Regions from separate parts of the Tardiphaga sp. 285_C5_N1_2 genome, predicted to be linked through region 1. Evidence: riboswitches for the same ligand, from Rfam matches in the RefSeq annotation. Region 1 holds a riboswitch; each other region holds the start of a gene.
The links. Region 1 has a riboswitch for cobalamin ahead of AB7951_RS06320 (TonB-dependent receptor domain-containing protein). Riboswitches for the same ligand answer to the same signal wherever they lie in the genome.
Positions count from the first base shown of each region.

Region 1 (3,464 bases):
GCCGCAGGTCCCGTGGTGCCGAAGTTCAGCACTTCCTGATAGTGCTCATTCAGGATGTTCTCACCGCGGGCGAAGACCTTCCAGGTCGCATCGATCTTGTACTCGGTATAGAGATCGACGCGGGTATAGGCATCCACCTGACCGACCTGATTGGCACTGCTGAAGCGCTTCGATACCGTGGTGACGCGCGGCTCGATCATCCACTTGTCGGTCGGCGTGATCGTGAGTGCGAAGCGGGCGAAGTTCTTGGGACGACGTGCCAGCACTGTATCATTGCCGAGATCTTGCGCGTGCAGGTAGGTGTAGGCTGCGTTGAACTTCATCAGGCCCGGAATAACGTCCACATTGGCGCCAACTTCGAGACCATTCGTTTCGGCGCGTGCGACGTTGATGTAGCAGCCTGTGGTTTGGGCAACGGGACACGAACCGGGGCTTCCCGTCGGCGTCACGAAGTTGATCAGATTGCTGTAGTCGTTCGAGAAGCCCGTCAGCGAGACCACCACGCGGCCATTGAAAAGGCTCTGATCGACGCCGGCGTCGTAGCCGAAGCTTTGCTCCGGGCTGAGCGTCGGCGTGCCGTTTGCCGTTGAATACAGCTGGAACAGTGTCGGTGCCTTGGCGCCGGTACCTGCGCTGGTGTGGAACTTGGTGCCGGTTTCTGCAATCGTATAGGCGGCCGTGGCACGCCATGTCTCGAAGCGCCCGACATCCACGACGTCGTCCACGCGGCCGCCCAATGTGATGTTGAGACGTTCGCCTACGGGGACCGACCACAGCGCGAAGACCGAATTGGTATCCTGGCGTTTCGCCAGCGCGGGTGTGATAGCGGCCGGTATCGGCAGGATGGCGGTCGTGTAGGTCTTGGCTGTCTCGCTCTGCGTCTTGGCGCCGTAGATCAGCGAGCCAAATGCGCCGAGCTTCAGGTTTGCCTGATATTCTGCGCCGAGGCTGTCACCATTGTAGTCGAGAATATTGGTCGTGGTGTTCTGCGGCAGCATGTTGGTGCGATAGGTTACGTCATAGTTCGAACGCTCGGTATGCGTGTTCGACACGGTGACATTATGCGTGAGAATGCCGCCGAATGAATCCAGTGAGACGCGGCCGTAAACGGTTTGCAGCAGGCGCGTGACATTTGAAGGCGTGTCGGGAAGCTGCACGGCTCTCGACGTCGGACTGAAAGTGCCGTCATAGGCGGCTCGCGTGAAGGATGACACGAAGCCGGATTCCAGCCGGATGCCTTCGCCGGCATCGTAGCCGATCCTGGCCGATCCGCCGACGCGATCAAAGCCGTCGCGTTCGAGATTGGGGTACAGCGCTTCAAACTGAGGGATGCGATAGCCGAAGCGCGAGAAACCGTTCGAATGCTGACCGCCACCTGTGAAAGCGTAGGACCACGGACCGTTGGAGCCGGTCAGCGATCCCTGCGTCATGACAGTGCCATAGCTGCCGGCTTCGGTGCGTACGTTAACTTGCGCAGGGCCCGAGCCCTTCTTGGTAATGATATTAATCACGCCGCCCATGGCGTCTGATCCATAGAGTGCGCTCTGCGGGCCCTTCAGGACTTCGATGCGCTCCATCGCCGAAGGCGTGAACATGGCGAATTCGAAATCGCCGGACGCCGCCGTGGGATCATTGACGCGGATGCCGTCGATCATCACCAGCGTCTGGCCGGTGTTGCCGCCGCGCAGGCGGACATTGGTGGTGCCGCCAGGGCCGCCGGTTTCGGTGATGTCGAGACCGGGCACGGTGCGCAGCGCATCGACCAGAGAGCCGGGATTGCTGGTCGCAATGGTCTCGCCTGACACGACGCTGATCGAACTGCCAGTGCGATTGAGTTGTTCGGGTGCTCTGTCCGCCGTCACTACGATTTCGGAGAGCTGCTCGGCACTGGACTGCGCATGCGCAGCACTGTGAGAGCAGGACAGAACAACAACGGCCGCAGTGCCTGCGGCCAAATTCCGGATAGTCATTTAACCCCTTCCGTCGACCCACCGTCGAACGAGTGTGAAACTCGTTACCGGCCGGTCTCCTGGCTCGCGGTGGTCTCCCGGTCCGCCTTCCCGAATCTGCGATGCAAATTCAGTGGCTTTGTGGACCTGGAATGGCCGCTTACAGTTGCGGGGGCAGCCGCGGCATAGGGGATATTTCCCCGCACCGCATTCCCGTTTCACCTCCTCGCGGAGGCACCGATAACGACAGACAGGAAGCACAGCGCGCCGCGCGGTGCAACAGCCATCGCCGCGTTGTGGACTCTATTGCTCGTGCTGTAGCGCGGCGAGCACGTCGTCGGGGCGCTCGACCATCATCATGTGGCCAGTGCCCGGCAGAATCACCGTGCGGGCGTTTTTCAAGGCGGCGGCCAGGGTCTTGCCAGCCTTGGCGGGAGTCATCATGTCCCGCTCGCCGAGGATGAGCGTGACCGGGATTTCGAGCTGGGCCGCAGCAGTCAGCGCATTCTGGTATGTATTGCAGGCGTTGAGATCGGCGAACAGCACGCCCGGCTTCGTGGCTTCCAGCACGCGCTGCGCGCCGCTATGCATCCACAACCCCGGCGCGAGACTGCCGCCGAGTTCGGCGCGAAAGCCGAGCCCCCAGATTGACACCATGTCGATGGCGGAGTGCTGATTGGCTTCGGCATCCTTCAACAGATCCGGGCCGACGGTCATCGTCCCTGCCGTGCCCATCAGGTCGAGGCGCGTGACTTTACGGGGATGCCGCGCTGCGGTCTCCAGCGCAATCAGCGAGCCCATGGAATGGCCGATCAGCCGCGCAGTCTTTGTGCCCGCTGCCTCGATCAATGCTGCGGTCCAGTCTGCGAGATCGGCGATGGTCGTGAGCGCTTCACCTTGTGAGCGACCATGGCCGGGCAGATCCGGCGCCAGTACGGCGAAGCCATGATGCGCGAACCAGCGCGTATGCAGCGCCCACGTCGAGTGATCGAAGCCGGCGCCGTGGATCATCACGACGACCGGGAGCGATGGATCGAACGTGCGGCCGCCATTCGCGATATAGGTCTCGTGACCGTTGACGGTGAGTTGCATCGCTCAGCCCTTCTGCGAGATGCGCAGCGCCTGCGCGAGGTCATCGATGATGTCATCGGCGGCTTCGATGCCGACTGAGAGGCGGATCAGCTCCTCGCCGATGCCGGCGGCCTTGAGCTGTTCGGCATCCATCTGCTGATGCGTGGTGCTTCCGGGATGAATGACCAGTGTCTTGGCGTCGCCGACATTGGCGAGATGGCTGGTCAGCTGCAGTGCCTCAATGAATTTGCGACCGGCATTGCGGCCGCCCTTGATGCCGAAGGAGACGATGGAGCCGGCGCCGCGCGGCAGCAGGCGTTTCGCGAGTTCGTAATCCGGATGGTTCTCCAGCGACGGATGCAGCACCCAGTCGACGGCCTTGTTGGCCGTGAGCGCTGCGAGCACCGCATGTGTATTGGCCATATGGCGCTCCATGCGAATGCC
Region 1 is NZ_CP197241.1:1,342,923-1,346,386, forward strand. Features, by position in the region: gene AB7951_RS06320 (TonB-dependent receptor domain-containing protein) at 1-1,970, opposite strand, end outside; cobalamin riboswitch at 2,003-2,206, opposite strand; gene AB7951_RS06325 (alpha/beta fold hydrolase) at 2,253-3,041, opposite strand; gene AB7951_RS06330 (O-acetylhomoserine aminocarboxypropyltransferase) at 3,045-3,464, opposite strand, start outside.

Region 2 (3,464 bases), 4.3 Mb from region 1:
TCTGCACGCCGGCATTGGCCGACCACTTCGGCGCGAAGGCCCACGTCGCCCAGATGTTGGAGACGTTCTGCGGCACGCTTACTGGCACGTTGCCGGCATAGTTGACGTAGATCGGATCTGCGGTGGTGCCGATATTTTGCAAGAAGTTATCATACTTCGCGCGCAGGAACGCGGTGTTGGCATCGATGCGCCAACCATGGTCGAGCACGAAGCCGATCGAGGCCTCGATTCCGCGCGACGACTGCTGGCCGACCTGCAACACCTGTCCGCTAACGTTCGGGTCGCGCGCCAGCAGATTGTTCTTCACGATCTCATAGGCAGCGAGCGTCCACTCGCCGCGGCCGCCCCAGAACGATTGCTTGACGCCGATCTCGGCCTGCTTGCCGGTCGCGAGGTCGAACTTCGCATTGGCGTTGCTCGCCGAGATCAGTCCGCCGACCGTATCCACAGCCGTCGAATACTGGCCATAGAAAGCGAGATTCTGGATGGGCGTATAGACCGCGCCGACGCGCCACGAGGTCGCCGAATAGTCCCGGGTGTAGCTGTTGGCGGGGGTGCGATAGTCGGTTCGTTCGACCGTCGGCTGATCCTGGCGGACGCCTGCGATCAGCGACAACTGTTCAGTGATAGCCAATCGGTTCTCGGCGAAGAACGCGTATTGATTGGCGACGCTCTTGAAGCCGGGAGTGGTCGGGTCCGGGCTGCTGAACAGGCCGGGATCGAAATTATACGGATTGACCGACGAGGACCCGCTAAACGGTGAATTGTTGGTATGCTTGAAGTCGATGCGGTTGACGTCGAAGCCTGCCACGAACGTATTGACCATTCCGAACAGATGGCCCTCGAAGGTGGCGTCCATGCGGTCGCCTATCTGCTGCTGCTGGTGGAAGATCTCGAGATAATCGCCGCGATCGATCAGGCCGGTGCCGGAGTTGAAGCCGTAGATCTCGACCTCCTTCCAGTGGCGCTTCGCATACATATAATAGAGCGTGTTGCGCAGGGTGATGCCGTCACTGATCTGCCACTCGGTCTTTACCTGGCTCCAGCTGTCCTGATAGCGAATGTTGCTGTCGCTGACATTGTAGTTCTTGAAGCGGATCGCCTCATTGAGCTGGCCATTGATCAGCGGCGTGCCGAAATATTTTGACGGATGGCGGTCGCCATAGTCGGTGGAGAGCGTCCAGGTGATGTCCTCGGTCTGCTTGATCTGCACGGCAGCGTGCAGCGCGATGTTCGAGGTGTTGTCGCGATCGACCCAGCCATCGGACGCGTTGCCGGTGACGGCGATGCGATAGGCGACGTCCTTGCTGACCGGGCCGCCGCTATCGAGGGCGATACGGCGCGTCATGTTGCTGTCGAGCGAGATTTCAGCCTGGTTGCGCGGCACCCAGAGCGGCAGTTTTGAAATCACGTTGATAGCGCCGCCGATGGCGCCTTCGCCGTACATGACGGAGGCCGGGCCGCGCAGGACTTCGATCTTCTCGGCGGTCCAGGTGTCGAAGGGGAAGTTCACCGTTCCGGAGCCGACATAGAGGCGCGTGCCGTCATAAAGCGAAGTAACGGACCCACTGCCGGCGAAGCCGCGGGTGCTGAAAGCGATGCCGCCATTGCCGGGTTCGCCGATGGCCGTGAAGCCGGTGGCGTTCTGCGTGACGGCGTCGACCACGTTCTGCTGGCCGCGTTCGGCCATGGTTTCTGCCGATATCACCTCTACGCTGGCCGGCGTCTGCAGGCGCGTCAGGCCAAGGCGGCTCCCCGTCGATGTCGTGCCGGTGAGGTTGAGCGTCGGCGCTGCGAAGACGGGGCCTGTCGGCGTGGCAACCGGCGCGCCGGTATTGGCGGCGACATTGCGCTGCTGGCGTGAGCGTGCAGCGCGCGATGCATTGCCGTTCGTGGTGCGGCGCGCGCGTTGAGGTGTCGCTGACGGCTGAACGACAACAGGATCGAGCGTCTGGCTCGACTGTGTGGTTTGCGACCAGCTTTCGCTCGGACACAACAAGTAGGAGAGAGCAACAGAATAAAGAAAGGGAGTATGTCGCTTCAATGCGACGGGAGAAACGGAGGTCATGAACAGGACTCGCGGTTACGTGGCACGTCACCGCAAACCAAGTCGCCCCGCCCAAACAGGCAGTGTGACTTCCACCAGGACACCCCGCCCAATGTGCTCGCGTGTGACCACGACTGGCGGCAGGTCTCCTGGCTCGCGGGTCAATGCCTGTCGCCGCCTTCCCAGGTGAACACCCAGTGGCTCTTGGCGCAGGCTCGCCGCTTACAGTTGCGGGGGCAGCCGCGGAATCGGGGGATCCCCCTCACCGCATTCCCTTTTGATCCCCGAAGGGAACCGTCGCGTTCACGTTAAGGTGAAATTTCCAAATGTGTCAATCAAGCTGCCAGCCATTCGCAACTTGCTTTGGCGGGTGTTGATATTGCGCATCACCTGTCATCGCAGCGTCAAGTGTTCTGCCTAGCACCACGGGTGCCAGAGCCAGGATCAGGAGTTCGCCATGGCGCTACGTATCTCCCGCCGTCGTTTTCTCGCGCACTCAGCCGCAGTAGGCGCAAGCTTCCTGGCTATGCCTTACCTCAGCCGCGCGGCGGATCGCCCGGTCGTGTCGCATGGCGTGCAGTCCGGCGATGTCGGGACGAGCAGCGGCATGATCTGGTCGCGCGCGGATCGGCCGGCGCAGATGATGGTGGAAGTCGCCACTACCGAATCCTTCAGCAATGCGCGCATGTTGCCGGCTATCACGGCGCTGCCCGAGAGCGATTTCACGGCGAAGCTGCTGCTCGATAATCTGCCGGCCGGGCAGGATATCTTCTACCGCGTCAAATTCCGCGATCTCTCGCATACCGAGATCGTCGGCGAGCCGGTGATCGGTCGCTTCCGCACCGCGCCAGCGGATCGCCGCGATGTGTCCTTTGTTTGGGGCGGCGATGTCGCCGGACAGGGCTGGGGAATCAATGCCGAGGATGGCGGCATGGTCACCTATGCCACCATGCGCAACCACAACCCGGATTTCCTGATCCATTCCGGCGATACGATCTACGCCGATGGTCCGATCCTGCCTGAAACGAAACTGCCTGACGGCACGATCTGGAAGAACACCATCACGGTGCCGGAGAAGGCGAAGGTCGCCGAAACGCTCGATGAATTCCGCGCCGCGCACAAATACAATCTGCTCGACGACAATGTTCGCGCCTTCAATGCGCAGGTGCCGATCTTCGGCCAGTGGGACGATCATGAAGTCACCAACAACTGGTCGCTCTCGAAGCAGTTGCCGTCGTCTTACAAGGAGCGCGACATCACGCTGCTGGCTGCGCGCGGCGCCCGTGCCTTTCACGAGATGTATCCGATCTCGGTCAATCCGGCCGAACCCGGCCGCGTCTATCGCACGCTCAATTACGGCCCGCATCTCGATGTCTTCATGCTGGACGAGCGCAGCTATCGCGGGCCCAACGGCCCG
Region 2 is NZ_CP197241.1:5,686,767-5,690,230, reverse strand. Features, by position in the region: gene AB7951_RS26885 (TonB-dependent receptor) at 1-2,068, opposite strand, end outside; cobalamin riboswitch at 2,170-2,359, opposite strand; gene AB7951_RS26880 (alkaline phosphatase D family protein) at 2,505-3,464, shown strand, end outside.
Region 2: another riboswitch for cobalamin. It lies ahead of AB7951_RS26885 (TonB-dependent receptor); the one in region 1 lies ahead of AB7951_RS06320 (TonB-dependent receptor domain-containing protein).

Region 3 (3,464 bases), 3.4 Mb from region 1:
ACATCACACTTGTCGCTGCAGATTGCGCGCCGCTGCGTGCATCGAACGGTCTGAGAATGTCCGCGGATCTGGCGTTCAGTGACGCGAAGAGGCCCTGGGATCTGGTTCTGGTGGCCGGCGGGCCTGGGCTGCCGACGGCAGAGGCGGATCCGCAGCTTACAGAGTGGCTGGCCAATGCGGCGCTCCATGCGGAGCGTTATGGCTCGGTCTGCACCGGGGCATTCGCGCTCGGCCATGCAGGCTTGCTTGACGACAAGACGGTGACGACGCACTGGCAGAACGCGCCGCTATTGGCGCTGCGTTTTCCCAAAGCGCATGTGGAGTTCGATCGCATCTACAGTCGTGACGGTGCGCTGGTGACGTCAGCCGGCGTCACCGCAGGCATCGATCTGGGTCTCGCGCTGGTCCAGGAAGATCATGGCGCGGACGTTGCGTTGGCTGTGGCCAAGCGTCTGGTCGTGGTGGCGCAGCGCCAGGGTGGCCAGTCGCAATTCAGTCCGTATCTGGTACCGCCGGCCGAGCCGGACTCGCCTATCGCGCGAGTCCATGCCCATGTGATGGCGCATCTGCGTGACGCACACAGCGTGGATGAACTGGCCGATGTGGCGGGCATGAGCGCGCGCACCTTCGCGCGGGTGTTCAAGCTCGAGACCAAAATGACGCCGGCAGATTTTGTCGAGGGCGCCCGGATCGACACGGCACGCAACCGCCTCGAAGGCAGCGATCTGCCGCTCAAGGTCGTGGCCTATGAATCCGGTTTCACCACCGCCGAACATATGCGTCAGGTCTTCGTGCGACGGCTGGGCCTGACGCCCAGCCAGTATCGGGCCAGCTTTCGCGCGGTCTGATTCTGCTCAGGCGAGTTGCAGCGAAGAAATCGGATCGCTCGCAGGAAAGCTGTCCATCAGCGCTTCGTTCAGCATCTCGTCGAGGCGGCGCCGGGCGATCTGATCCCTCGTCTCGAACGCCGTGAGCGCACCGGCTCGCTCTACGAAAGCGCTGAAGTTGATCCTTTCAGTGGTCGTCATCAGGTCGCGCATCGCATCCTCCATCGGTTGATCACGATGTTCTGCGCTTCGCGGTGCTCGGCGGCAACGAATCGCATCGTGCAGAAACCGCCAACGACCCCGCGGTTTCCGCCACGCAAGCGGTTGTCCACTGAACCAACAGCCCTACCGAATTTGTTGCGTTCGGCGCCAATGCCCGCTTGACACTTCACCGCGGGTCACACCAAATGTAGACGTCACGGTCCGCCCTGTCGCAAGACTTGGTGGCTAAGAGGGAAGCCGGTAAAGACGCTGTTTTGCGTCATATGCCGGCGCTGCCCCCGCAACTGTAAGCAGTGAGTCTGTTTCGATTGAAGTCACTGATGCGCAAGCATCGGGAAGGCTGAAAACAGACATTGACCTGCGAGCCAGGAGACCTGCCGCGACACCAGAACGTCCATGGGCGGGGTGTCCCAGCGGTCGCTTGCAGGCAATGCCGGCGGATCTCCGCCGTGTATTTTGCAGCGTCCTTTCGGCCCCAGCCCCCATTGCTACACGCATCACACGGGGTCTTGCCGATGCCTACTTCCTCTTCCGCTCTGTCCAACGGCCGCGATGCGGCTCATGCGCCGCTGATTCAACTCTCGCCGGAAACGCTCGCTGCGCCTGCGCGCGAACCCTCGATGCAGATCATCCGGCGCAACGGCACGGTGTCGCCCTTCGACGGCAGCAAGATTTCTGTCGCGATGACCAAGGCCTTTCTGGCCGTCGAGGGCCACACGGCAGCGGCGTCGCGCCGCGTCCATGAGGCGGTGGAACAGCTGACCGGCGAAGTCGTGGCGGCGCTGACTCGCCGCGTCGGTGAAGGCCGCACCTTCCATATCGAGGACGTCCAGGATCAGGTCGAACTGGCGCTGATGCGCAGCGAGCACCACAAGGTGGCCCGCGCCTATGTGCTGTACCGCGAGGAGCGCGCTCGCACCCGCGCGGAGGAACTGGCGGCGAAGCCGGCGCTGGTTTCCACCGCACCGGTGCTGCATGTCATGCTCGCCAACGGCACCCGCGCCCCGCTCGATTCGGCGCGTCTGGCGCTGATCGTCAACGAGGCCTGCGCCGGCCTTGACGGCGTCGATGCCGCCCCGGTGCTCGAGGAAACCCGCCGCAATCTCTATGACGGCATCACGCTGGATGAGCTGGCACTGGCTGGCATCATGGCCGCGCGCACGTTGGTGGAGCAGGAGCCGAACTACACCTTTGTCAGCGCCCGCCTGCTGCTCGACAAACTGCGCACGGAAGTCCTGTCCTTCGTTCATGGCAGCCCGACCCACGCGTCGCAGGCTGACATGACCACGCGCTACGCCGAATATTTCGGCGCCTATATCAAGACCGGCATTGCGGCCGAGCTGCTCGATCCCGAACTCGCGCGCTTCGATCTCAAGCGAATCTCGGCAGCGCTGAAGCCGGAAGGGGACCTTCAGTTCCAGTTCCTGGGATTGCAGACGCTCTATGACCGCTACTTCCTGCATGTGCAGGGCAATCGCATCGAACTGCCGCAGGCCTTCTTCATGCGCGTTGCCATGGGCCTCGCGCTGCGCGAGATCGACCGCGAAGCCCGCGCCATCGAATTCTACAATCTGTTGTCGTCGTTCGACTTCATGGCCTCGACGCCGACGCTGTTCAATTCCGGCACCCAGCGCCCGCAACTGTCATCTTGCTTCCTCACCACGGTCGCGGACGATCTCGACGGCATCTTCAAGTCGGTGAAGGACAATGCGCTGCTGGCGAAATATTCCGGCGGTCTCGGCAATGACTGGACGCGTGTGCGCGGCCTCGGCGCCCACATCAAGGGCACCAATGGCGAGAGCCAGGGCGTGGTGCCGTTCCTGAAGGTCGCCAACGATACGGCCATCGCCGTCAATCAGGGCGGCAAGCGCAAGGGCGCAGTCTGCGCCTATCTCGAGACCTGGCACATCGACATCGAGGAGTTTCTCGATCTCCGCAAGAACACCGGCGACGACCGCCGCCGCACCCACGATATGAACACCGCCAATTGGGTGCCAGACCTGTTCATGCAGCGCGTCGAGGCCGATGGCGAATGGACGCTGTTCTCGCCCGACGAGACGCCGGAACTGCATGATCTCTATGGCAAGCCATTCGCGGAGCGTTACGCGGCTTACGAAGAAAAGGCCGCGCGTGGAGAGATCCGCGTGTTCAAGAAAGTGCGCGCAACTGACCTGTGGCGCCGCATGCTGACCATGGTGTTCGAGACCGGCCATCCCTGGATCACCTTCAAGGACCCGTGCAATCTGCGCTCGCCGCAGCAGCATGCCGGCGTGATTCACTCATCGAACCTTTGTACCGAGATCACGCTGAACACCTCGGACGACGAAGTGGCGGTCTGCAATCTCGGCTCGGTCAACCTGCTCAATCATATAGGCAAGGATGGTCTCGACCACGCGCAGCTCAAGCGCACCGTGA
Region 3 is NZ_CP197241.1:4,759,763-4,763,226, reverse strand. Features, by position in the region: gene AB7951_RS22535 (GlxA family transcriptional regulator) at 1-848, shown strand, start outside; gene AB7951_RS22530 (hypothetical protein) at 855-1,040, opposite strand; cobalamin riboswitch at 1,230-1,445, shown strand; gene AB7951_RS22525 (ribonucleoside-diphosphate reductase subunit alpha) at 1,565-3,464, shown strand, end outside.
Region 3: another riboswitch for cobalamin. It lies ahead of AB7951_RS22525 (ribonucleoside-diphosphate reductase subunit alpha); the one in region 1 lies ahead of AB7951_RS06320 (TonB-dependent receptor domain-containing protein).